2 regions of the Dehalobacter sp. DCM genome follow, and region 2 is predicted to be linked to the other one. Evidence: riboswitches for the same ligand, from Rfam matches in the RefSeq annotation. Region 2 holds a riboswitch; the other holds the start of a gene.
What was found. A riboswitch is a leader RNA that binds a small molecule or an ion and turns the genes downstream of it on or off. The one in region 2 is predicted to bind cyclic di-GMP.
Positions count from the first base shown of each region.

Region 1: linked by a shared signal. The riboswitch ahead of LPY66_RS04260 (prepilin peptidase) and the one ahead of LPY66_RS19270 (hypothetical protein) in region 2 are both predicted to bind cyclic di-GMP.

Region 1 is NZ_CP092282.1:870,993-883,549, forward strand. Features, by position in the region: gene LPY66_RS04225 (PmeII family type II restriction endonuclease) at 1-28, shown strand, start outside; tRNA gene LPY66_RS04230 (tRNA-Thr) at 242-318, shown strand; gene LPY66_RS04235 (hypothetical protein) at 503-700, shown strand; gene LPY66_RS04240 (DUF5658 family protein) at 1,073-1,369, shown strand; gene hypB (hydrogenase nickel incorporation protein HypB) at 1,494-2,162, opposite strand; gene LPY66_RS04250 (cobalamin B12-binding domain-containing protein) at 2,418-3,056, shown strand; gene LPY66_RS04255 (IS1634 family transposase) at 3,258-4,973, opposite strand; cyclic di-GMP riboswitch class I at 5,282-5,366, shown strand; gene LPY66_RS04260 (prepilin peptidase) at 5,472-6,143, shown strand; gene LPY66_RS04265 (Flp family type IVb pilin) at 6,214-6,375, shown strand; gene LPY66_RS04270 (TadE/TadG family type IV pilus assembly protein) at 6,526-6,972, shown strand; gene LPY66_RS04275 (TadE/TadG family type IV pilus assembly protein) at 6,976-8,016, shown strand; gene cpaB (Flp pilus assembly protein CpaB) at 8,036-8,740, shown strand; gene LPY66_RS04285 (AAA family ATPase) at 8,787-9,938, shown strand; gene LPY66_RS04290 (CpaF family protein) at 9,985-11,334, shown strand; gene LPY66_RS04295 (type II secretion system F family protein) at 11,353-12,318, shown strand; gene LPY66_RS04300 (type II secretion system F family protein) at 12,349-12,557, shown strand, end outside.
Region 2 is NZ_CP092282.1:4,108,208-4,120,764, reverse strand. Features, by position in the region: gene LPY66_RS19280 (CAP domain-containing protein) at 1-173, shown strand, start outside; gene LPY66_RS19275 (cell wall-binding repeat-containing protein) at 382-1,929, shown strand; cyclic di-GMP riboswitch class I at 2,024-2,108, shown strand; gene LPY66_RS19270 (hypothetical protein) at 2,284-2,484, shown strand; gene LPY66_RS19265 (efflux RND transporter periplasmic adaptor subunit) at 2,747-3,955, shown strand; gene LPY66_RS19260 (efflux RND transporter permease subunit) at 3,952-7,131, shown strand; gene ytvI (sporulation integral membrane protein YtvI) at 7,132-8,196, opposite strand; gene LPY66_RS19250 (S41 family peptidase) at 8,435-10,060, shown strand; gene LPY66_RS19245 (cell wall hydrolase) at 10,267-11,010, shown strand; gene LPY66_RS19240 (hypothetical protein) at 11,219-12,223, shown strand; gene LPY66_RS19235 (YlbF family regulator) at 12,330-12,557, opposite strand, start outside.

The DNA of each region.
Region 1 (12,557 bases), 1.3 Mb from region 2:
CGGGTTACCACTTCAAAAGGGGAAATGAAAACATTACTTGCTAAACAGATACTAGATGTTTTAACGAAGAGGAATAAACTCTTCGTTTTCTACTTCAATCGGTATGCTCACTTTTCAATATTCTTAACAGGATACAGAAAATGACTATTGCCAACGTTTTTAAACATTGGTAATATTAGATAAGCAGAGTAATGATGAATTGCTTAATTAAGTCTATGAAAACTTGAAATGCTGATTATAAGCCACGATGTGGCTCAGGGGTAGAGCAGCTCACTCGTAATGAGCAGGTCGTCGGTTCGATTCCGACCATCGGCTCCACTGAAAACATAGACACCGCAATGATTTGCGGTGTTTTTGATTTTATAAACTAAGCTTATTTGTCCTAACACTGCAATGCGTTGCAACCCGATTATTTTCGTTGTAAGATTATAGCAATCTGGATAAGCAGCAGCCATATTTTCCAACTGCAACAAAGGAGTATGAGAAGACAAGGGGGAATTAGATGATCAGCGCAGCAGATCAAAGGTTTCGTGAGCTGAATAGGCTGTATGAAACGGCCTTTGGCGAACGCATACCACTGATGATGATCCCGGAGACTGAAACAATTGATGGTTTGTGGAAAAATATCCACGATAGCCTGGTTGCTGGAAAGAACTTACTACCTGAACTATATGAATGGATAGATGATGTCTTATATTAAGAACCACTTTCTTTATTAAGGTGGGTTTTTCGATACTGTTCATACCCCTAAGACGTGTCATGAAGCGTTGAACGTTTAATCTAACACCAAAAGAAAGCCAAACGTTGCTTTACAATAGTGGAAGTCAGAAATAACAAAAACACAGGAAAAGTCAAAAAAGCCATAGGGCTTTTTTTTGTGTCAGGAAGTAAATACCTTTAATAAGACAAATTCGAGCGAGCATATTAATGAATATAGAGTAACTGTAAAGAGGTGGATCGCTACAATAGAGCAATAAGTAACTATTTTGGATGTTTTAGTAAGTTTAAATCTGGTGAATCTATTAAGGAGTGATTTGATCTGCCCATTTACAGCCTTCAAGGATGACGTTTTATGAACAAATTACCATACATTTTAATTTTTTTAATGACCATAGCAGATACTTTGTTTACCGCAGTGGGAATGACTAAAGGAATCATCGCGGAAGCCAATCCAATCATTAAATGGATTTTTAGCGTTAATACAACACTAGCTTCCGTTACCGTAGTCATGTTTGTCGGTGTCTTGCTATTAATGATTTACAGATTCCGAAACCACATACGTTGGATAAAATATGGTCTGGGCTTGTTGGTTATAGCAAAGGTAGGAGTTTTAATACTGCACTTGAGGTGGATTATAGAAGTTATATAGTACTGATTATGAAAATTGATACCCTCAATAACAAAAAAACGACTATGATCTGTGAAGATTAAGTCGTTTTCTTTCATAAGTTAATATCCCTTAACGAAGTATACCTTATAGTAATGTACTCTGTTTAATTATTCCAGGCGGATACTTCCTTGCGTATCCAGCCGGCTAATTCATCAAAGCCCTGACCGGTCTTTGCAGAAACTTCAAAAATAATAATATCGGGGTTTAATCGGGTTGCGCGTTCCCTAACAGCAGCAAGGTCAAAGTCAAAATAATCCAAGCAATCTATTTTATTGATGATCATGATATCGACAGTCTGGAAAATCAAGGGATATTTCAGGGGTTTATCGTCGCCCTCGGGCACGCTGAGGATCATGGCTTTTTTGGACGCACCGGTATCAAATTCAGCGGGACAAACAAGATTTCCAACGTTTTCCAGAATGACAAAATCCAGATCGTCAATTCCAAGGTTGTCAATTCCCTGTTTTGTCATATAGGCGTCAAGGTGACACATACCGCCGGTATGAAGCTGAATTGCCTTAATTCCAGTCTTGGCAACTTTTTCGGCATCCACAGCGGAATCAATATCAGCTTCCATGACCCCAATGTTCATTTCATTTTTTAATTTTTCAATGATGCGCAGAACAGAGCTGGTTTTACCTGAACCAGGAGAGGACATAAGATTAAGCAAAAAGGTTTTGTTCTTCTTCAGCTCGTCTCTAAGTTTATCTGCCTCCATATCATTGTTTTCAAAAATGCTTTGTTTAATTTCGATAATTTTTACACTATCCATTAAAAACACCTCATTATGATATTTCTTTTTTCTTATTTTATCATAAGAGCTTAATAATACAAAATATAGCATTTGACATTTATGTGTTTGTACAATAAAATTTTTAGCAAATATATCTTCTGGGATAATCGATTGAAAAGTTAAAATATTTTTGCTAAACTTTTGTCACGGGCAAGAAACTTGTTTGTTTAATATAAACAGTCCTATATTAAACAAAGGAACTTATTGGCAATACATTTGAGTATGGAGGCACAGATGATAGATTTAAAGATATTAACGGATGCCGTTGGTGACCTTGATGAAGACGCCCTTATGAATATGCTGAACAATTTTGTTGCTTCACATCCTTCGCCAGAAGAAGGTCAGGCAGTTGTTGCGGCTTGTCAACTGGGAATGGCTAAAGTCGGTGACTTATTCGAAAGTGGCGAATACTTTGTTGGTGACCTTATTTTTGCTGGCGAACTTCTTACCCAATCTATTGAGATTCTCAAGCCTGTGATCGGCGGGGGAAACACAGCTAAGGTAGGAAAAATCGTTGTCGGAACAGTAGAAGGTGACCTGCACGATATAGGGAAGAATATCTTCAGGAGCATGTGCGAAGCTGCCGGATTCGAAGTCATTGATCTGGGAATTGACCAGAGTCCCAGTGCATTTGTTCAAAAAGTAAAAGAAGTACGACCCGATGTGGTGGGTATGAGCGGTGTATTGACTTTAGCGTTAGACTCCATGAAAAAGACTGTCGAGGATTTAACTACAGCCGGAGTACGTGACAGTGTCAAAATCATCATCGGTGGTAACCCGGTAACACAAGAAGCTTGTAAACAGATTGGTGCCGACGCCTTTACCACTAATGCTGCTGAGGGAGTAAAGATCTGTCAGGCTTGGGTTCAATAGATAACACGTTAAGTACGGAATTACGACAGGTCCTATAAAATTTTTCAAATAATTGCAAAATTTTTTAAAAAGAATATTTACAAAGCTGAAATAATGTATTATAACCTGAATTCCGAAGCAAATTAGATAAAATAACAGCGCAAACCCTTGGTATATAAAGGATAGCGCTGTTTTTGTTTTATCAAATTCTCATGGTGTAATTTAGCTCTTTTTAGTATCAGCTAAAATATTTTTTATCTCTTTTAGCGTGAGGAACTCTTTTGAAAAATCAACGCCCAAGACATCTTTCAATGCTAAAGATATCTCATCAACATGATCAAAGATGTATAGGTTTTTGTCTACTCGCGTACATTCTATTTTTCGTAAGCTATCAAGAATGTGCGTTGCCGAATACTTTCCATCAAATTGGTGCTGAAGAATCCGAATGATGGCCAGAGCCATAAAACAAATAAGGAAGTGCGATTCTATGCGGTCTTGCTTGGAAAGGTAAATCGGTCTGGTTTTTAGGTCGCTCTTCGTGATTTTAAAAGATTCTTCAATCCGCCAAAGCCCACGGTAGATTTCGATGATTTCCGTATCAGACTTATCCAGTTCACTGGTAACGATGGCATAGTACCCATCAAATTTTTCTTCTTCCCGAAGTTTTGCCTCATCAAATACCGGTCGTTTGTTTGCGGTAATGATCTCGCCGGTTTCTTTATCGTATTCAAGATTTTTAACGTATTTGGCAGCACCGTAGGAAGTGGCCCTATTGTACTTACCAGGGTCTCTTACAAGCTCCATCGCTTTAAGTAAAGCCGGTTCTCTTTCAGCTTTGGCACGTCGATCATAGTCTCTTGAATAAAAAATGATCTGCTTTTCATCAATGCGTTTTTTCACCGGTTTATTGTCGTTTCCGACGACACTGATCTCTCTGGGATAGATTCGTGATTTAATCTTGTAGTCATCGCCGATCCAAGTATAGCCGTCCTCATCAAAGACATAGTCTTTCAGTTCCTTATGAGCCCCTCGAACGGTCTGGCTGTACACATACCCGTCGCCGCGCATGACGTGGTAGTTAATGTTCTTTGCTGTGTTGTTTCCCTTATCGGCGACAATAATAACACGACCTATGTCATACTCTCTTTTCAGCTCAGCCAGCATGGGACGCACCGTTTCGCAGTCATTGGTGTTTCCCGGGAAAAGCTTGTAGGAGATTGGGATACCCATCGTATCCATAAATAAACCCATCTGAATGATTGGATCAGGGCGATGTTCTTTAGAGACACCTTTCTTCTTCATGTCGTCTTGTTCGTCGATCTCGAAATAGTAATTGGTTACATCGTAGTATACCAACTCTGTCGTTCTGCCGCAGAGAGCTTTAACCTTGTTATGGAGATGGACCTGTAAGTCATCTCGGTACTTGGCAATGATACTTAATGCTCCGTACACATTATCCAGCGAGAAATCCATATTTTCAAAGTACCGGTCTTTGTTCTCGAAGGCTTTTTTCTTTGAAGCCGGATCTCTAAGGCGTTCAAAGATCAATAACTTAACAACATTGTTCAGGATATATTCAATATTCAGATTCCGCGCCCTGTTAACAAAAAAAGTATGGAGTTCAAGATCGTGATATATCTTACTTAATGCAGCATAGCCGAAATACTTTCTGTTCATATTACCAATAGTTAGAGTAGCAGCCCTGTTAATCTTAATCTGATCGATGGATTTAGATAGCTTCTCCTCAGCATCCATTTTTTCAACGACTGAAGTGAAGTGTTCAATTGGATCGGGATATATTTTTTCAAGGACATCCACGTAACCAAACGATTCAATGGTTCGCGTTCGCGATTGTTTTCTTACAGGATCATAAAAGTTTGTGGCAGCTGACAAATAGGTTCTGCCTGTCTTAGAGTGAAATGCTTTTTTTAAATACATGAAAACACCTCGCGTTCACTTAGACTATATACTTAATTATATCACAATACGTTACATTACGCCATATAAATATGATTTAATTTGACTAAAAATATATTAAAAAAACCTTGCATTTGCAAGGCTATTGCTCACTTATTATTAAATTATTGCTTCTGAATTAGGGAGTAAAGATCTGTCAGGCTTGGGTTCAATAGATAACACGTTAAGTACGGAATTACGACAGGTCCTATAAAATTTTTCAAATAATTGCAAAATTTTTTAAAAAGAATATTTACAAAGCTGAAATAATGTATTATAATGACCTCACAAATCGATAATAGCAAACTTGTCGAAAGGCAAGGACGCAAAGCTACGGGCCTAAAACCTTCGGGTTATGGTCGCCGGGTTGCCGAAAGTGTAGGACATCAGTATATATGCCCTCTTTAGGTAACCCCCTAAAGAGGGCTTTTTGTATAGGCTGAAAAGGTATGTCGATTTGAACACGAAGAGGGTTATACAATGAATGCATTCATTATTCTGATTTCCGGTATACTCGCCGGCTTACTCATGGAGAAGATCACAGTTCTTCTCGTGAAGAGAAGAGTGAAGGAAATCGAAACCCCAAAATTTACGGGAACACCTCTCCGCAGCATGGTCTGGGCGCTGCTCAATGGATTAAGCTGGCTTGCTGTGTACCTTTTAGATGGCCTTAGCGCAAGAGCCATCGAATGTGCACTGGTCATCTCGGTGGTCATTATTATATCCGCCATAGACATTTCGATCAAGAAGATTCCCAATGAGTTGCTCTTGTCCCTTCTAATTATTCATACCGGCGTACTTATTGCTGAGGGACAAATCAACAGTATTCTTCCAGCGATATTTGGACTCGCAACCGGATTCTTCGTCTTTATGCTTCCTTTCCTTGTTGGCAAAAGCGCTGGCTTTGGTGATCTCAAATTCTCTGCAGTGGTCGGGTATATATTAGGTGTCCATGGCGTTCTGCTATCAGTTATTATCATGGTTGCCCTGCTTATCCTGTTTACGCTTTATCTAATCGCAACCCGTAAAGGGGGCTTGAAAACAAGATTGGCGCTGGGTCCTTTCATGGCAGCAGGCGCTCTGGCGGTTATGATCTATAATTTGGCATTAGGACAGAATCTCTTTAGCTTCATTACCCTATTTACGCTCTAATCGTACAGGTATAAATCCAAACCAATGATCTTAAATAATTATTTTGTTTTAATAAAGGAGGAGAACCCAAATGAAACAAATCGCGAAAAGATTCTTTAAAGAGGAAGACGGACAAGGTATGGTCGAGTATGGACTTATCATCGGACTGATTGCTATCGTTGTCGTTGTCGCGTTAGTTATCCTCGGACCGAAGATTGCCAACCTGTTTAATAATGTCAGCAACAAATTGTAATCCCTAAATTGGCTTAAATTGAATTTGATCTGTGGTGAAACACCTTGTTTTAGCTGCGCTCTGTTGATCTTATGAACTCGGGGTGCAGCTAAAGCACTATTTGGCTGTATTGCGGTTTTCGAAGGATTACGAAGGCTGTGATTGCAGCAAATGCTTGATCCGGAAGGAATGATCCCATTGCTGAAACAATTGTTAAAAAAAATAAAAGGGAATAAGGGGCAGGCTGTGGCAGAGTTTGCACTCATCCTTCCGATACTTCTGCTTATTCTGGGGGGGATTATTGACTTCGGCTGGATCATGATGAACCAGAACGCAGTCGATCACAGTGCCAGAGAAGGCGCGCGGTATGCGATTGTTCATGCCATAGAACCCAATGCAGTAACCAATATCCAGAACTATACGAAGGCATTGACGCCGTCTTTTATCTCCGGATCACTTGTGGTTACGGTAACCTTTTCCAATACGACTTATCCGAGGGAAGGCAATGTCACCGTATTGACTTCCAGCGACGTCAGCATATTGACACCGATTGTAGGAGTATTTGTCCAAGGCGATACAATTCATCTCGATTCTTCATGTACGATGAAGGTGGAATAATCATTGAGAAACATCACTATTACATATAAAACCAAACAATTTAAAATTCTGTTAAAACGATACCTATCCATAGCAGTGAAAAATGAAAAGGGTGTCGTGGCTGTTATCGTCGCTTTTGCCATGGTCGCCATTTTAGGAATGGCAGCCCTGTCGCTAGATATGGGTACAGCCTATTTAAGCATGGGGAAAATGCAGAAAGCGATTGATGCTGCGGCATATTCAGCCGGGAGACAGCTCCCGGTTCGAGTCGATGATTATTATGCTATTAATGCGATAAAAGAAAAAGCCGCGCAATATGCCAGCATCAATGGGTGTGATACATTATCTGCAAGCGATGTCACTTTGGGGGGTGCGGTTTTTGACTATTACACCAATATACAAATCCAAACCCAAGGCAGTGTGGATACGTCCTTTGCCCGTATTTTTGGCGTTGATTCTTTAGACTTCACCAAAAAGGCCATGGTCAAGATGTCCGCCATTGAGCAAACCACAGGTTTGACTCCCTTAGGCGTGGAAAAAGTAGAGTTCCAGCAAATTGTTCAGAAACAATTAACTGACGGTATACAAAAAGCCGTATTGAAGAACAGCGCCGGCGGAGGCATCGGACCGTTTTACAGCATTTTGGATTATGACGGAAAAGGCGGCCAGGGTGTGGACTATAGTCGGGATTTAGGACCATTGGGCTATACCGGGGTTGTAAAAGTTAACGATATATTATTTAAGGGGTTTGGGGCCAAAGTGGGTATCAGCAATGAAATTTATGAAGCGCATGCCTGCCCTCATTATCCAGCTTGTACACCGGAGAATTATGTATATGGCTGCCCGAGTATATTGAAAATACCGGTTTACACCGTTGTGGATAAAAAAACGATACGCGTGGATGGTTTTGCTGCTTTTCTCCTGCAACCGCGTACCGAGGAAGAAAAATCCTCTGATGCGATCGTTGGGATCTATGTAAAATCGCTCAGTACGGGCACAGCCAGCGGAGGCGATGTCACCGAGTCCGATTTTAACTGGCTGCAGACCTTAATGCTTGTAGAATAATGGAAAGGCGAGGATTGGTGTGAAAAAGCTTATTATCTTAGCACTATTACTGGCCGTCATAACCGGAATGGCGGGCTTCTTATTTCTTTCTAATTTGGAAAAGAAGGTGGAGAAGAATGCCTTGGGAGGGACAACACCGGTCGTCGTCGCCAAAGTCCAGATCCCGGAACGGACAAAGATCACACCCGAGATGGTCGAAGTAAAGAATATGCCCACGGAAGCCGTTAATCCGCTGGCGGTAAAGGACGGAAACAGTATTGTCGGGCGGGTCACGAAAGTAACGGTAGAATCCCAGGAGCAACTATTGACGTCGAAGCTGGTGGGTGAGGCAGATCGTGACGTAGAGCTTGCCTATGCTGTCAAAGAAGGATATCGGGCCCTCTCCATCCGAACGGATGATATTGACGGCGTATCCGGATTTCTTGTTAAAGGGGATCGCGTTGATCTTATCATGACTATTGATTTAAGAATACAGAGTAAGAACGAAACCGTCACAACGGCCACGATGGTCGCAGAAAATCTGGAGGTCTTAGAAATCGGACTCAAGCAATCCCCTGAAGATGGGTCTCAGCTATACACCGCGGTTACCTTAGCTGTTCCAGCTAAGGATGTTTTAAAGGTCAACTATGGTATAACCAAAGGAGACTACCAGCTGGTTCTGCGTTCAGCCGCGGATAAGACCATCGTTAATCCGCCGGATATAGTGTACTATTACAAAGAGTAATAAATGTTATCACGACTGAAATCCTTTCCTGGGAAGGAAGTAGCAGATGGAAAAAATTAAGGTTATGCTTATTGGGGTCGATGGCAGTAAACTATTTGAACTGAAAAATCTTCTGCGGCATGAGGATGTCGCCATCATGGGCTATACCAAGCTTGAGGATGGCGCCCTGGAGAAAGTATACAGCTTGAATCCCCATGTCGTTCTTGTCCAGTGCGGCAGTGAATATGACAGCTCCGTTAAGCTTGCCGAGCAGGTCTATGTTGAACTTCCCGGCTGCAGTGTCATCCTTCTGTGTGACAACACCGACAACAGTATCGTGGAGCGCGCGATGCTCGCCGGTGTACGCCGGGTACTGCCAATGCCGATCGATGGGGATACGCTCGTTGAAAACATCAAGACAGAATTCTCCATTGAAAAGCTTCGGCTGCAAAAAAGCAAGCATACAGCGGCGGTCAACCTACAATCCAAAGTCATTACTGTGTTTGGAGCTAAGGGTGGTATCGGGAAAACCACGATTGCAGTCAATCTCGCAGTCTCTTTAGCGCAGATGGGCAGTAAAGTTGCTGTCATCGATGCGGACTTGCAATTTGGCGATGTCAATGTGTATTTTGACATTGAAACAAAGAATACAATCGCCGAATTATCTCAGGGACAGGATACCGCCGATATTGATGCGATCAGGCGATTTACCGTTTTGCACCATTCAGGCGTCAACGTGTTATGTGCACCGAACAGTCCTGAATATGCTGAATACGTTTCACCGAAGAATATTGAAACAATCATTAATACCATGCGGCCGTATTATGATTTTGTTATTGTCGATACACCACCGCTATTAAATGATATTTCACTGGCCGCCATTGAAAATGCGAATTTGGTACTGCAGATCACGGGCATCGATATCTCAACGGTGCGCAATACAAAAACAAGCCTGAATATATTAGGATCGCTCCAACAGACCGATAAAATTGAAGTGATTGTTAATAAGTTTACCAATAGTATTATTACCGTAAAAAATATTCAGAAGATCATTGATATGCCCATTAAAGGACAAATACCTTTTGATTACAAAACAGCGTTGGAAAGCCAGAACAAAGGTGTCCCGGCAGTACTTGATGCTCCTCGGTCACCCATGGCTAAAGAACTGGTGAGGCTGGCCAGCGTTGTCGCTCAGAGCATAAATCCCAGCAACAGATAATACGTTGCAACAACATATTTATAACCGTATGGGCAGGTGAAACGGTATGGGACTTCTGGATAAAATTGAAAGGCAGAAGGGGACCCAACAAAAAGGCGACGAACATGAGGAAATAAAAAGAGCCGCTCGCAACCTGGATGCTTACTTAGATTTGAAGTTAAAGATCCACCAGGCAGCCATCGACGAAATCAATAAAAAGCAGATGAATGCACCCAGCCGTGAAATAGCCGAGGACATTCGCAAGATTATCGATGGTCTGATCAACATTGAAGCGGAAGACATAAATATTTCCCAGCGCAGTAAGCTCGGCGAAGAGATCCTTGACGATATCGTTGGTTACGGACCGTTGGAGGCCTTAGTCAAAGACAATACGATTACAGAAATCATGGTCAATGGACCCAAGCGAGTATATATTGAAAAAGACGGAAAAATCCAGCTTTCGGGTATTGTATTCCGGGATAATGACCATGTGATGAATATTATTGACCGAATCGTATCCTCCGTGGGCAGACACATCGATGAGTCCAGCCCCATGGTTGATGCCCGGCTTGATGACGGCTCCCGTGTCAATGCCATTATTCCGCCCTTATCGTTAATTGGTCCGGTGATTACGATACGTAAATTCTCCAAGACACCGATTCGGGTGGAACAGCTCTTGGATTTTGGTTCTTTATCAAAAAAAATGGTGGCCTTCCTGGATGCCTGTGTCAAAGGCAAACTGAATATTATCGTATCCGGAGGGACAGGAAGCGGTAAAACCACGTTATTGAATGTCTTATCCAGTTTTATTCCGGACACTGAGAGGATCGTTACGATTGAGGATGCTGCCGAGCTGCGGCTGCTGCAGGAACATGTGATCACGCTGGAAAGCCGGCCGGCTAACCTGGAAAACAAAGGGCAAATAACCATCCGTGACCTCGTTGTCAACGCCTTGCGTATGCGCCCGGACAGGATCATTGTCGGTGAGGTTCGTTCATCAGAAACATTGGACATGCTGCAAGCAATGAATACGGGTCACGACGGCTCTCTTACTACGATTCACGCCAATTCCCCAAGAGACTCTCTGTCCAGGATCGAAACCATGGTATTAATGTCGGGAATGGATCTGCCCCTCAGAGCAATTCGGGAACAAGTATCTTCGGCAATCGATATCATAGTCCAGCAGTCCCGGATGCGGGACGGGACACGTAAAATTATCAACATTACGGAAGTCAGCGGCATGGAAGGTGACACGATCATCATGCAGGATATCTTTAAATATGAAATGTCCGGTGAATTTGACAGTCATGGCAAGATCAGAGGAAAGTTTGTCAGTACCGGCGTCAGGCCGCTGTGTGTGGAAAAGATCAATAACAGTGGGATCATGATCAATCCAGACTGGTTTGTAACCGACTGATATCCGAGGTGAAAGACGATGGAAAAGGTCATTTTGACGATACTCATCATGATGGAACTGTTTCTGATCATCATGATCATTCTGCAAGTAGGTTATAAAGATAAACTGCTTATTAAAGCGCGTTTCAAACGAGTCATGTCCATCACCGGTCCAGACGAAAGACAAATTATTAAACAAGCCAAGCTGAAGCGAAAGAATAAATTAAAAGAGAAAGATAAAGAAGCGGGACGCTTGGGCAAGCTGCTGACGAACCTGGAAAATGAATTATCCTCTGCGGGCGTGTTAATGCGCTCTTCAGAATATTTAGCTATCTGGGCATTTGCCTCGATCGGGATTCCACTGATATTTTATCTCATCACACGCAATGCCATTGTGGTTATGGCTATTCTGGTTATCGGTTTTGCTCTGCCGCCATTGTTGTTGCATCGCAAAAAGCAAAAACGCGTCGATTTATTTGAAAAACAGCTGGTGGAAGCGATAGCAGTCATGTGTACAAGCCTTAAAACAGGACTAACCTTACAGCAATCAATGATGAGTATTGCCAATGAAATGCCTGAACCGATATCCAAAGAATTCGGACGGGTTCTCAGGGAGATCAGCCTGGGAAGCAATCTGGAAAAAGCACTGTTTAGCATGGCGGATCGGCTTAATAGCAAGAACTTTATGATCATCGTCTCTGCAATTTCGATTCAGCGGCAGATTGGGGGCAATTTGTCGGAAGTGCTTACGAATCTTTCAACCACCATCAAAGAAAGATTTCGGATCAAAAGTGAAATCAAAGTAATGACCGCGACCGGCAGGACTTCGGGCTTAATTGTCGGATTTCTGCCTATCGCCATGCTGCTGATGTTTATGTTGATCAATCCCTCCTTTGTGCATGCCTTTTTTGATTCCACAGCGGGCATTATTCTTATTTCGGTAGCAGCGCTTCTTGAGACAATCGGGTTTCTATTCATCCGGAAAATCGTCAACATTAAGTATTAGTGTTATCGAATATAGTCAGGAGAATAAAACATGCAGTTTTTTGTGATTAGCCTATCGGCATTGGTTTTTGTCCTTACCCTGATCCTATTCTACAAATGGGCCAGGATGTCCGATCACAAGTCCAGAAGAATCAAGGCCATTAAAGGGAAAGGCAAAGTTCAAATCGATGAGGAATTGGAAAAGCCTTTTGTCCAAAGGGTTATCCTGCCCTTTTTTACAGCACTGACGAAGTTAATTTC
Region 2 (12,557 bases):
CCGGAGAGAATCTGGCCGGAAACAGTTCGGTGGACAGCGCCCATACCGCGTTTATGCATTCCGAAGGACACCGCGCCAATATCCTGAACACAACCTATGATGAGATCGGGATCGGCATCGTGTCCAGTCCGAAGTACGGGTATATCTACGTGGAGATATTTATCGGGGTATAGGGATACATATCGCCGGCGCTATAAGGCATGGCGTAAGCCTAGTTTACTAGTACAACGTATTTGAAATAACTACACAAAAGATTATCTCCAACATTTACTTCAAATTAGGTCTGCGTGCCACAGTTCCGGCGACAAGCGGAGCATGGATTGCATTTTTATTTAAAAAAAAAGTAATCAGAACGGCAGAATGAAAGAGGAAGAGATAGCGATGAAGAAATGGATGGTTCGTTTATCAGCCGGCATCACCATTTTTTGTTTGTTGTTGCTGGGGGGATTACCTGCTGATGCTTGGGGAGAAATCACACCGAATCCGGTCAGCGTCCCCGGGGATGCAGAGAATACATATCGTTTGGCCGGAACGGACCGCTATGCAACCGCTGCGGAAATAGCGCTGCATGGCTGGAAGGTATCGGATTATGCGGTACTGGCCAGCGGAGATAACTTTCCGGATGCGCTCTGCGGTTCACCCTTGGCCGGCAAATATGACGCGCCGATCCTGCTGACCTCCAAGGATAAGCTGAATGACAGCACCCGCGCTGTTTTTGCTGCCCTCGGTGTGAAGGAAGTATTTATCGTCGGGGGGCCGGATGTTATCTCCACTGCCGTGGAACAGACCATCGAAGACAGTGGGATCACCGTGACGCGAATTGCGGGCAGCAACCGTTTTGAAACCTCTCTGTTTGTAGCGATGCAGCTGGGGACTTTCGACAAGGCTGTGGTGGCCACCGGAAGTAATTTTCCGGACGCGTTGTCCATTGCTCCTATAGCCGCATTGAAGGGTTATCCGATTCTGCTGACAGGCAAAGATAGCATTGATCCCAATATCCTGGCTTATCTGAAAGACAAGGCGGCTTCTGTGATGGTTGTCGGAGGGACAGGCGTGATCAGCGACACAGTTCTTGACACGCTGCCTGCACCAACGCGCCTGGATGGGGATAATCGCTACGATACCAACTTAGCTGTCATTCAGCATTATGCCGACAGTCTGAATTTTACTCACTGTTATACCGCGACCGGGGAGAATTACCCGGATGCGCTCAGCGGCTCTGCTTTAGCGGCAATGACGTCGGCACCGGTCTTTTTGACCGGTAATCCGGCTCCAGCCCCGCTTTTGACTTTCATTCAGGACCGGGAAGTGACATCGATCACGGCTTTTGGCGGTATCGAGGTCATACCGTCCGATGTATTAAACAGCTTGTCGGCCCAAAGCTATGCTTTGACTAAGCCGGCGAATCCAATGGCGGTTGCCATCAATTCCAAAGATATCAATCTGAGCTGGGCCCCCGTCCCCGATGCCGAATCCTATGCGATTTACCGGGCGGTTTCCGAGACAGGAACCTATGCCCGAATCAAGGTGGTTCTTACCACGAGTTATCTTGATACCGGACTTTTTGCGGAAAAAACCTATTATTACAAGATTCAGGCATCAGGTAGTGCCGGAATGAGTGACTTGTCGGATAGTGTTTTTGCCCAAACGGCATCGGTGGGGATCCCGTCAAATTTAACCGCGTCGGCCTTGAGCAGCAATGAGATCAAGCTGACATGGAATACGGTCAGGGACGCGGATTCCTACTCGATATACCGTGCCGATCAGGCTGACGGACCGTATAGCGTGATTGCGGCATCGGTCGGTTTGGAATATACGAATACGGGTCTGGAAGCAGGAAAGACGTACTTCTATAAGATCCGAGCCTATAATGGCAGCAGCTTCAGCGCCTATTCAGAACCGACGAGCGCCGATACTCTGTCATTGTGACCAAAGTCCTATTTCTCCTAAAATAGCTGAAAAATGGTTTAAGTCATATCAATGGTTGATTATTGTCCATAGCTGTATTATAATAATGGCATCACAACGAAAAAGGCAAATTCGTCGAAAGGCGGAGACGCAAAGCCACGGGTCTAAGATCGAAAGATTATGACAGCCGGGTTGCCGAACTGGGTAGTTATCATGATTAATTTTGTGATGATCAAATACCTGTTTCTGTAATCGGGAAACAGGTATTTTTTATTGGTCGCTGTCCCTGCATGGGACAGAGCGGCTACCCTGACGGCTCACTGCCGCAAGCCTGATTGGCTGAAGCGGCGATTATGCGAAAGGGGAGAGAAAGAAATGCAAGCCAAAATGATTCTCGTTCCGATCCTATGTGTCCTGTTAATGTTGTTTGTGGCGCCGGGTTCTATTTTTGCAGAGACCATTTCCGGGGATCCCGCGGTGACGCAATCCGAGACAACCGAGCCCACAGGGGATACTTCGGTTCTTGTTCCTAATAAAGATACAACCGCAGAAGAGGCCGGCGCCAGACACCCCTAAACACGGAGCGGGTAACGGCAAGGGCAACAATAAGTAATATATTAAAATACGGAATCATTGACACACCAGCTTCTAAGCTCCTATAACATGGGCAGCCGGCTTACCACAGGTAAGCCGGCTGCTTGTCATTTCTTGCCGGTTTGATTTAAAATGTTAATGATTGACCCGATGAAAAAATAAAGGTAACATAGGTAATAAAGTGCCTATAGTAGAGATAAATTTTTTATGTCGGCAGAAATATGCAGGCAATCGGGGGAGAAAAATGGTTCTGAAAGTGGCGTTTAAAGACAAATTGAAATCCAGGAAATTTATTCTGACAATCATTGCGGTTATCATCGTGTTGTTTGTTGGTCTCAGGATTTACGGATCGGTAAAAAGCGCGGCGGAGAAACAGGCCGCTGAGGCAAACCGACAAAGCTATGTTCCGGTAGAAACAATGACCTTGGAAAAACATAATATTTCGGCTTCCATCACTCTCAGCGGAAAGATCGAGGCGGATAAGGAAGCCGCTGTGGTCGTCACAACACCGGCGAAAGTCACTGCCATTTATGTCAAGGCCGGGGATACCGTCAAGAAAGGACAGGTCCTGTTCAGCCTGGATAAAACCGATTTGATGACAAGCTATAACCAGGCGGCGGCGGTCTACCAGATCGCCAAAGCCGGATATGAAACCAATTTAAAGAACTATGAAACAGCCAAGAAAAATTATGAGCATATGCAAGCGTTGTTTGAACTGGGCGCAGTGAGTCAAGCCGAGCTGGACCAGGCTGCACTAATGGCATCCGACGCTACACTGCAGACGTATAAGGGACAGTTTGCCCAAGCTACGGCGTCCTACGAATCGGCGCAGAAAGCGCTGGCGGATATGGATGTTAAAGCACCCATGGACGGAATTCTCAGTGCGCTTGATGTGAAAATCGGGGCAACCGTCACCAGTGCCATGCCCCCGGCAAAGATAGTGGATTATGCACGGGCTATTGTTACCGTCAGCATAACGCAAAATGAGATCAATCAGGTCACCCGGGGCCAGAAGGTCGCGATCGATGTTCCATCCGCTTCACTGAAAGTGACTGGTATCATCGACAGCTTGAGCCCTGCCGCCAATGCCCAGGGGAAATACACATTGAAGACCTATATCGATAATGCGTCGGGTGTGATTAAACCGGGGATGTTCGCCAATGTGTCGTTAAGTATTGCCAGTAAAGATAATGTCTTGGCCGTACCCACCGATGCCGTCATTTTCCACGGCGGCAAAAATGTTGTCTATATCGTCAACGGACAAACCGCAGCGGAGAAAGCAGTGACAACCGGACTGGAGAGCGGCACCGAAACGGAGATCATCAGCGGCTTATCCGAGGGAGACGTTATTATTGTCACCGGGCAAAGCTTTGTCCAGGATGGCTCGGAAATTAAGGTTGTCACCATGGACGGGAAGGATGTTACCTCAACAGAGGAGGGCTCCCAAAAGTGAAATTATCTGAAACATCGGTAAAACGTCCCGTTACCGTTCTGATGCTTGTTTTTATCGTGATTATCCTTGGCTTTGTTTCGTTTACACGCATCCCGCTGGATCTGCTGCCAGAAATGGAATTACCGTATGCCATTGTCAGTACCTCCTATAATGGGGCCGGACCGCAGGAAATTGAGAACATTGTTACCAAGCCCATCGAGCAGGCCGTATCGACGACACAGAATCTGAAGAACATGAGCTCGATTTCCTCGGAGGGAAGCTCCCTGGTTATCCTGGAGTTCAATTACGGTGTCGATATGGACCAGGTCGCCTTGGATATCCGTGAAAAAACCGATTTGATTAAAGATTACTTCCCGGATGGGGTCAGCAACCCCATGGTCCTGAAACTCAATATGAATTCCACACCGGTACTTACGCTTTCGCTTTCGTCAGCCACCATGTCCATGTCCGAACTGCAGACCTTAGCTGAGGATACGGTTCAGCCCAGGCTGGAAAGAGCAGAAGGGGTTGCGTCTGTTTCCGTGAGCGGCGGGGCAAAGGATATTATTGAGATTCGTACCAATCATGAAAAACTGTCGGGTTATGGCATCAGTTTATCCTACCTTCAGGGAATCCTGGCTGCGGAAAATATCAATCTGCCGGGAGGAACGGTTAAGAAGGGCAGTCAGCAACTGACCATAAAAACAAGCGGGGAATTTAAGTCTGTGGCGGAAATTGAACAGCTGCTAATCCCGTTGCCCACCGGTTCAACCATACAGCTCCGGGATATTGCCGATATTGAACTGAAACAGGATCAACAAACAACGATAGCCAAAGCCAACGGCAATCCGGGCATCAATATTTCCATCCAGAAACGTTCGGATGCCAATACGGTACAGGTATCTGAAGCGGCTCAGGCCGAAATCGCTGGGATTCAGGACGAACTGAAAGGGGTCACCATCACCGTTGTTCAGGATAATGCCGCGTATATCAAGGCTTCGCTGTATTCGGTGGCTGAGCATGGCGTCGTCGGGGCATTGCTGGCGGTCCTTGTCCTGTATATCTTTTTGCGGAATGTGCGTTCGACACTCATTATTGCATCGTCCATCCCGATTTCGATTATCGCCACGTTCTGTCTGCTCTATTTCTCCAATATTACCTTGAACTTGATGACCCTAGGTGGACTGATGCTCGGTATCGGGCGTCTGGTGGATGATTCTGTCGTTGTTCTCGAAAATATATACCGGTTCAGGCAGAATGGCTATTCCCGCGTCGATGCCGCAGTGAAGGGATCTTCCGAAGTCATTGTCGCGGTTATGGCGTCGACGCTGACCACCGTCGCGGTATTTTTGCCCATCGTTTTTGTCCAAGGGTTGGTCTCGACGATATTCAGGCAGTTTGCCATGACCATCGCTTTTTCGTTGGGGGCTTCCCTGATCGTGTCCATGACTGTGGTTCCGATGCTGGCTTCCAAGCTGTTAAAAGTGGACAGGAAGAAGGGCCCGCAGGGCAATAGTTTAATGTATGAAGAAACCCGAGATACATCGGAAAGCACATTATCTGAAAAAATGCCTTCGGATGAAAGGATAAACAAAGGTTTATTCCGGACACCGGCTTTCCTGAATAAAGCACATGATCAATTTGATGCGGGGTATGAGGCCTTGCTGCGTTCTTACAAGCGGCTGCTGGAATGGTCTTTGACGCATCGTAAACGGGTTCTGGTCATTACCAGTTTGATTTTCGTGGTATCGCTGGCCTCTGTGGCGGCTGTCGGGGCGGAGTTTTTTCCGACCACGGATGAGGGGATGGTTTCGGTTAGTGTGAAACTGCCGGATGGGGCGAAAGTTCAGGATACCGTCGCGATCATGACCCAGATCGAAGACAAAATTGCGGATATCCCCGAAATTGATACGATCTTTATGGATGCGGGGTCCGGCGGCCAGATGAGCTTCTCCGGCGGGAACGGCAATGTCGGCTCCTTTACCGTCAAACTGCTGCCCCTTGCCGAGAGGAAGCGCGGCGTAACCGAGATATCTGACGAGATAAGGAATCGGCTCGTCGATGTGCCGGGAGCCAAGATCAGTGTCACCGCGGCTCAGTCCATGATGAGCGCCGGTGACCCGATCAGCATTACCATCAAAGGAGATGACCTGGACGAACTGAAACGAATCAGCGATGATTTTTTAACGGCAATCAAAAAAATTCCCGGTACGCGGGAAGTGAAATCCAGTTATGAAGACGGCATCCCCGAAGTGGCAATTCAAGTGGACCGGCAGGCAGCCAGCCAATATGGGCTGAATGCGGGAACGATTGCTGCCGCTGTAAAATCCACCATTTCAGGTGTTACCGCGACACAGTATAAATATCAGGGGACGCAGATCGATGTCAAAATCAAAGGGGATGAAACCTTCAGCCGGAATTTACAGGCCCTTGAGCAGATTCCCATCAGCACCAATCTGGGATATACGGTCACGTTGGGAGAGGTCGCTGATATTACGGTGACCCGCGGCCCCGTACGTATCAACAGAGATAACCAGGTGCGCACACTGACGATTTCCGGGCAGATCAGCGGCAGGGATGTGGGAAGCGTATCCCAGGATATCCAAAACGCCTTGCGAGATTATCATCTGCCCAATAATTATTCCTTCGAGTTAGGCGGGCAGCAAAAAGAAATGACCGACGCCTTCAGCAACCTCTTCTTGGCACTGGGATTAGCGGTGGTATTGGTCTATATGGTCATGGCCTCCCAGTTTGAGTCCCTCATTTATCCGTTTGTGATTATGTTCTCCATGCCGTTAGGTTTCGCCGGGGCCTTCTTGGGTCTTTTCATTACCGGCAAGCCCCTAAGCGTCATGTCGATTATCGGTATCATCATGCTCTCGGGGATCGTCGTCTCCAATGCCATCGTTCTAGTGGACTATGTCAATACCCGGCGCAAGATTTACCATGAAGATGTCCATACGGCGATTATTAAAGCGGGACCGATCCGGTTAAGACCGATTGTCATGACGACCTTAACCACGGTTTTGGCCATGCTGCCGCTTTCCTTAGGTATCGGTGAAGGTTCCGAATTTCAGACACCGATGGCCATTGTTGTTGTCTTTGGACTGATATTTTCCACACTGGTGACCCTCGTTCTGATCCCGGTGATGTACTCCCTGGCGGATGACCTGGCGAATAAAATCAAGGGCAAATAGCTATATCTTAAAGTTCATCTTGATCACGCCGACTTTAACCAGCGCTTTGTAAAAGATACACGCTAGCGGGAAAAGGAATACACCCAAAAGTCCCATGACCTTGAAACCAATCCATATACTGATCAAGGTAGCCAGTGCGCCCAGACCGATACGTTCACCAAGGATCTTCGGTTCGATTGATCGCCGAACCACAATGATGATAATGTAAAGCACGATCAGGCCGGCTGCCAGGAAGTAATTATCCATAAATAATGCGATTAGTGCCCAGGGAACCAAAACAGACCCGGTTCCGAGGATCGGAAGGATATCGACGATGATGATGATAAAGGCCATGATGGCAGCATATTTTACCCCGAGGATCAGCATACCAAAGAAGCTGATAAAGTAAGTAATAAAGCTTAAGATAATTTGTGCTTTGAGAAAACCGAAAGTTGCGTTACGCAAGTCACCTAATATATAGACAACTTTAAGCTTGGATGAGTCCTTAAAGAAAGAATAGAAAAAGCGGTGGATATTGCCTAATTGAGAACAGAAGAGTGCAACGGACACGAAGTAGATGATAGACAAAAAGAACATATTGGGAATCGCCGTCGAGATACTGATCGTCCATGACCCTATCAGCGAAACAAAATTGATCTGAGAAAGGTCATTGACCCAATTCATGACCATTTCGTAGAGCTGCGGAGGCAGTTGCCCGACATAGATCTGAATCTGATCGACGACATTCAAGACCCATACCTGGATACCGGGGCCGTTGGACTGTATCGTATCAAGAACACTTAAGAACTGCCCGTACAATTTATAGACGATTAAAAAACTCAAGAGGGCAACGACAATCATAAAGCCGATATAGGTAATGGTGATCGCTGCTGTTTTCCGTTTGCGTCGCAGTATTTTGTCCAGCCAATTAATAACCGGCTCAAGCAGAAGGGCGGTAAAATAGGCCAGAATAAACGGAACAAAGTGCGGAAATATCTTATAAAGGCCATAGGGGATGAAGATTGTTGCTGCAATGATGACGAGAGCAAGAAATACTTTTTTGGAATAATCAAGCATATTAGCCATTATTTAACCTTCCATATGAAAAAAATAACCAATGTGTCAATTCAACCGCCTGATGACGGGTTATGTCCGACACACCCTGTGGTTCGAAAAAATGGGCTTCTAAAACGACCTACTAGAATATATTATCGGAAAAGCTTTGATTATGCAAACATCTTAGAAAGGGTTATCATTGATTTTGTCGAATTAAATCTTGAATAAATCAACAAGTAGACTAAGCACTTACACCAGGAGGAAAAGGATGAATACGAAAAAGCACCTTCGTTACGTTTTGGCGTTGTTAATCGCAGTTTGTCTGACGCTGGGAGCACCGCTTGCCGTGCTGGGCGCAGAAAACGATATGATTGACGAGGTCCGGGACCTGCTTAAATATAAGTATGTCGACGTCGTTTCCGATGACGTCCTGAGTGCCCCGACGGTGGAAGAAATCCTGAAACGCTTGGGGGAAAGGAACACCGAATATATGACGGCATCCGAATATGATCAATTCATGGATACCCTTAATATGAGTTTCTCGGGTGTCGGTGTGGAGATGGAGCGGGTAACTAAGGGAGTCAAAGTCACCCGGGTCTTGAAAGACTACGGCGCGGATAAGGCCGGGGTCCGGCCGGGAGATATTTTTATCGAAGCCGGCGGTTATGCTTTAGCCGGCAAGACATTGGAATATTGTGCCGGAAAGCTCCGAGGTGCTGCAGGAACTACGGTCAAAGTCAACGTGCTCAGAGGGACCCAAACACTCAGCTTTACCCTCATGCGTATGACGATTGAAATGCCGTTGGTGGAAGGTTCACTTTTGGAGAACCACATCGGCTATATCGCCATCTATTCTTTTGGTGAGGACACTGTTTCTCAATTTAATCAAACGGCCCGCACCATGATGGGAAAAGGAGCGGATTGCTGGATCATCGATCTTCGGAATAACGGCGGCGGTTATACCCAGTCCGCTATCGAACTTCTTGGTTATTTTATCGGCGATAAGACGGCGGTTGTTACGGGAAGCCGCGGTTTGGGCGTTGTGACCAACGCCGAAAAACAAGATTATCTTCTGGAGGGGCCCATCGTGTTCCTGACAAACAAATATACCGGCAGCGCATCGGAAATAGTCAGCGCAGCCGTCAGGGATCACGAAAAGGCGACACTGATCGGGGAAACGACGTATGGTTCCGGTCGGGTGAAAGCGCTCATGCCGTTATCCAATGGCGACTATTTAAAAATGTCCGTATACCGGTTCTTCTCTCCGAACTATTTGCCCATTGACTTCATTGGGGTCAAACCCCACCTGGATCTGACTGGGGTCAATGCCATGAAAACAGCTGTTTTGATGCTCAAGGATTATAATGCCGCTCAGCTGAACAGCGCGACGGATAAATCGGATTATCTTCTGCTTGAAGCCGGACCCTACAGTTATCCGCTTTCCCTGCAAGATATCCGTAAGCAAGAGAACTGGCTGATTGGCAAGAAAATTCTTGACTCAGCTTATGTTACCACCACATTCAAGTCGGGAGGTATTAACGGGTGGGAGCCCTTCCATGAAGACGATTTAACTGACCGGTATGCTATTTATTATCCCGGCTATGTCAAAGCCGGTGATATGAGCAATATTCCGCTGAACAAAGTTTTTACGGTCACGTTTAACCAGTCGATGGATTGGCAGTCCGTTACTTCAGACAGGATTGAGCTGATCAATGTGGCAACCGGAGAAAGAACGGTCTGTACTCCGAAATTCCTGGACAGCACCCGGATGTCCGTGACTCCGGCAACACCGCTGAAGGCTAACACTCGTTACTGGCTGGTCATCCATTCGCTCAAAGACAGTGCAGGTAACGCCAGTACAGGCGGAGTCGCACTGGCTACGACAACAAAGTAAAATAATGCATGATGTAAAGTCATGCGTATAATGTCAGTTTTTTAATCGCATAATAACGTCACAACATAACACGTGATAAAATAACACACGTGTGCCTGCACTGACTACCAAAAGCAAGGGCTTGTGTCCGTTAGTACAAGTAATGTATAAAAATCACCTTTTATGGGAAACACTAGAAATAGTAAATTGCTAAGAGGTGATTTTTTTTGGTAGACCGACGATGTCGCAGAGGTTTAGCGATAGTCCTGACTACCGTGCTATTCCTCAGCGCTTCCACTCAACATGCCTATGCTCTTACGGAAAAACCATCAGAAAGTGTCTTTTCGAAGGTATGGGAAATAAACGAAACCATTATCGAAAAAGCCAGGGAAACAGATTTCTTACGTATATTCGATCGGCTGACATCCAGAATTGAAGATATGATATCTAACGATGATGACAGCATATCCTTTTCGGTTATCACTATGCCCCAGTTAAACAATACTGAAGCCGACTCCGCCGACTCGCAAATAGCTTTGAACGCTGAACCTTTAAATAATGAAGCTTGCGATCAGGAACGTCAATCCGAGCCTTCCCGCGGACAAGGAATTGTGTGCGATGAGGAAGATATCCGGCTCTTAGCTAAAATCATCTATGCAGAAGCCCGGGGAGAAAGCTTTGAAGGTCAGGTTGCTGTCGGAGCGGTCGTCTTAAACCGCGTAGAAAGTTCTCATTTTCCGGACACGATCAAGGATGTCATATATCAACCGGGACAGTTTTCGGCTGTGAATGACAAACAAATCGAGCTCACACCGGATGATCAAGCGTATGAGGCGGCATTGGCAGCCTTAGAGGGTCAGGATCCAACGAACGGCGCTGTATTTTACTATAATCCAATGACCGCCACCGACAATTGGATCAAAACACGGGATGTGGTCAAGCATATTGGCAATCACACATTTTGCGTATAATTGCTGACGCGTAAACTATGACAGGGCTGTTGCCAACGTAATCGTACGTTGGTAACAGTCCATTTTATTGCGCCTTCACACAATTTTTTTGTAAATTCTTGGCTGCTCACTTCTTTAATTAAGTAACCGCTGCCTCATTGCCTACATATTATGTCATAGCATGGATACATGAGCGTATTAATGCATATCAAACATAGGAGGGAAAGCGATGTTCGGACATAACAGAGGATTGGGATTGTTCTCTCAAGGGATGGGAGGAGGAATTCCTGAAGATCCGGGATTAATGCCATCCCGACAGCTGAATCTGGTTGCGTCAGAGGGGTTTTCAGGGAGTGGAATGGCAACCATCGGCGGTGATAACACTTTTTCAGTCATAGCCCACCTGCCGCCTACGCATACGGTAAGCCCTTATGCGCCGGCACTGTACGCGGCCTACTTAGTGGACAACAAAGGCAAGAATGGATTTTATGCAGGCGCTTTAAAACCTGCAGGAAACGGAATGTATCAGGCAAATTTCAGGAGTACTGTTCCGTTAGCGCATTACGACAAAGTCGTTATTTCATTGGAAAGACCCCAGGGAATCATGCAGGCACCGCAGGGTCCAATCGTCATGAAGGTCAAAGAAGGCTTCTTTGGCGGTTTAGGCCCTGTTAAAAAAGTAGGCGGTGATATGTGGGGCAGAGTAAAAGGATTTGTCGGCAGTCGTTTCGGGGGAAAAGCTGAAAGCGGCGAACAAGCGGCCATCCCGCAGACGCAGATCCCGCCTTCGCCACCGGTACAGCCTTATGCGCAACCCTATGCGCGGCCGGCCGCTGGACCTTATCCGGGCGGAGCATATCAGCAGCCTGCTTATGGGGGTCAGGGCTTTTCGCGAAGAGGCTTTCAGCCGGGAGTATATCAGGGAGGTTATGTTCAGCAGCCGTACCCCCGACCGGCCGGCGGCGTGAATCCCGGCGGGTATCCCCAGGGCGGATATCCACAAGGCGGCTATGCACAACAGCCGCAGGGACTGCGTCAAAGGCAAGGCGGTTATACCCCGCAAGCACAGCCTAATTACATGCCCGGAAATTATCAGCAGCCAACGACACCCCAAACTCAGCCGATAGCGGCCCAGGCTGACACGCCGGCAGCAGCACATGATACCATGGGACACCCTGAACAAGAGCAAAATGTAATGAAGCCGCCGTCAATGGAAGTCAATACCGCTGAATAAGTCGCTGATATCATTTAAATACTGAAAAGAGCCTGAAGTGAATTGCTTCAGGCTCTTTTCATAGATGCCGGTTAATTTCCAATAAAACATGTTCCGATTAGTAGTACTAACTTTTCGAATTGATACGATTCAGAATATCTCCCATGTTCAATCCGTCCGGAAGCTTAAACCCCTCGGGAATGTTCATGGTCGGTGAATTGCTGTCACCGCCGATACTGCTTAAGAGCTGTTGGGCCAGCCCTTTTAATCCTTCGGGTATTGGCAGCTGATCGGCGCTTGGCATCCCATAGATCGTAGTCGTTATGGTGAGATTGACAGAAGCCATTATTTTTTC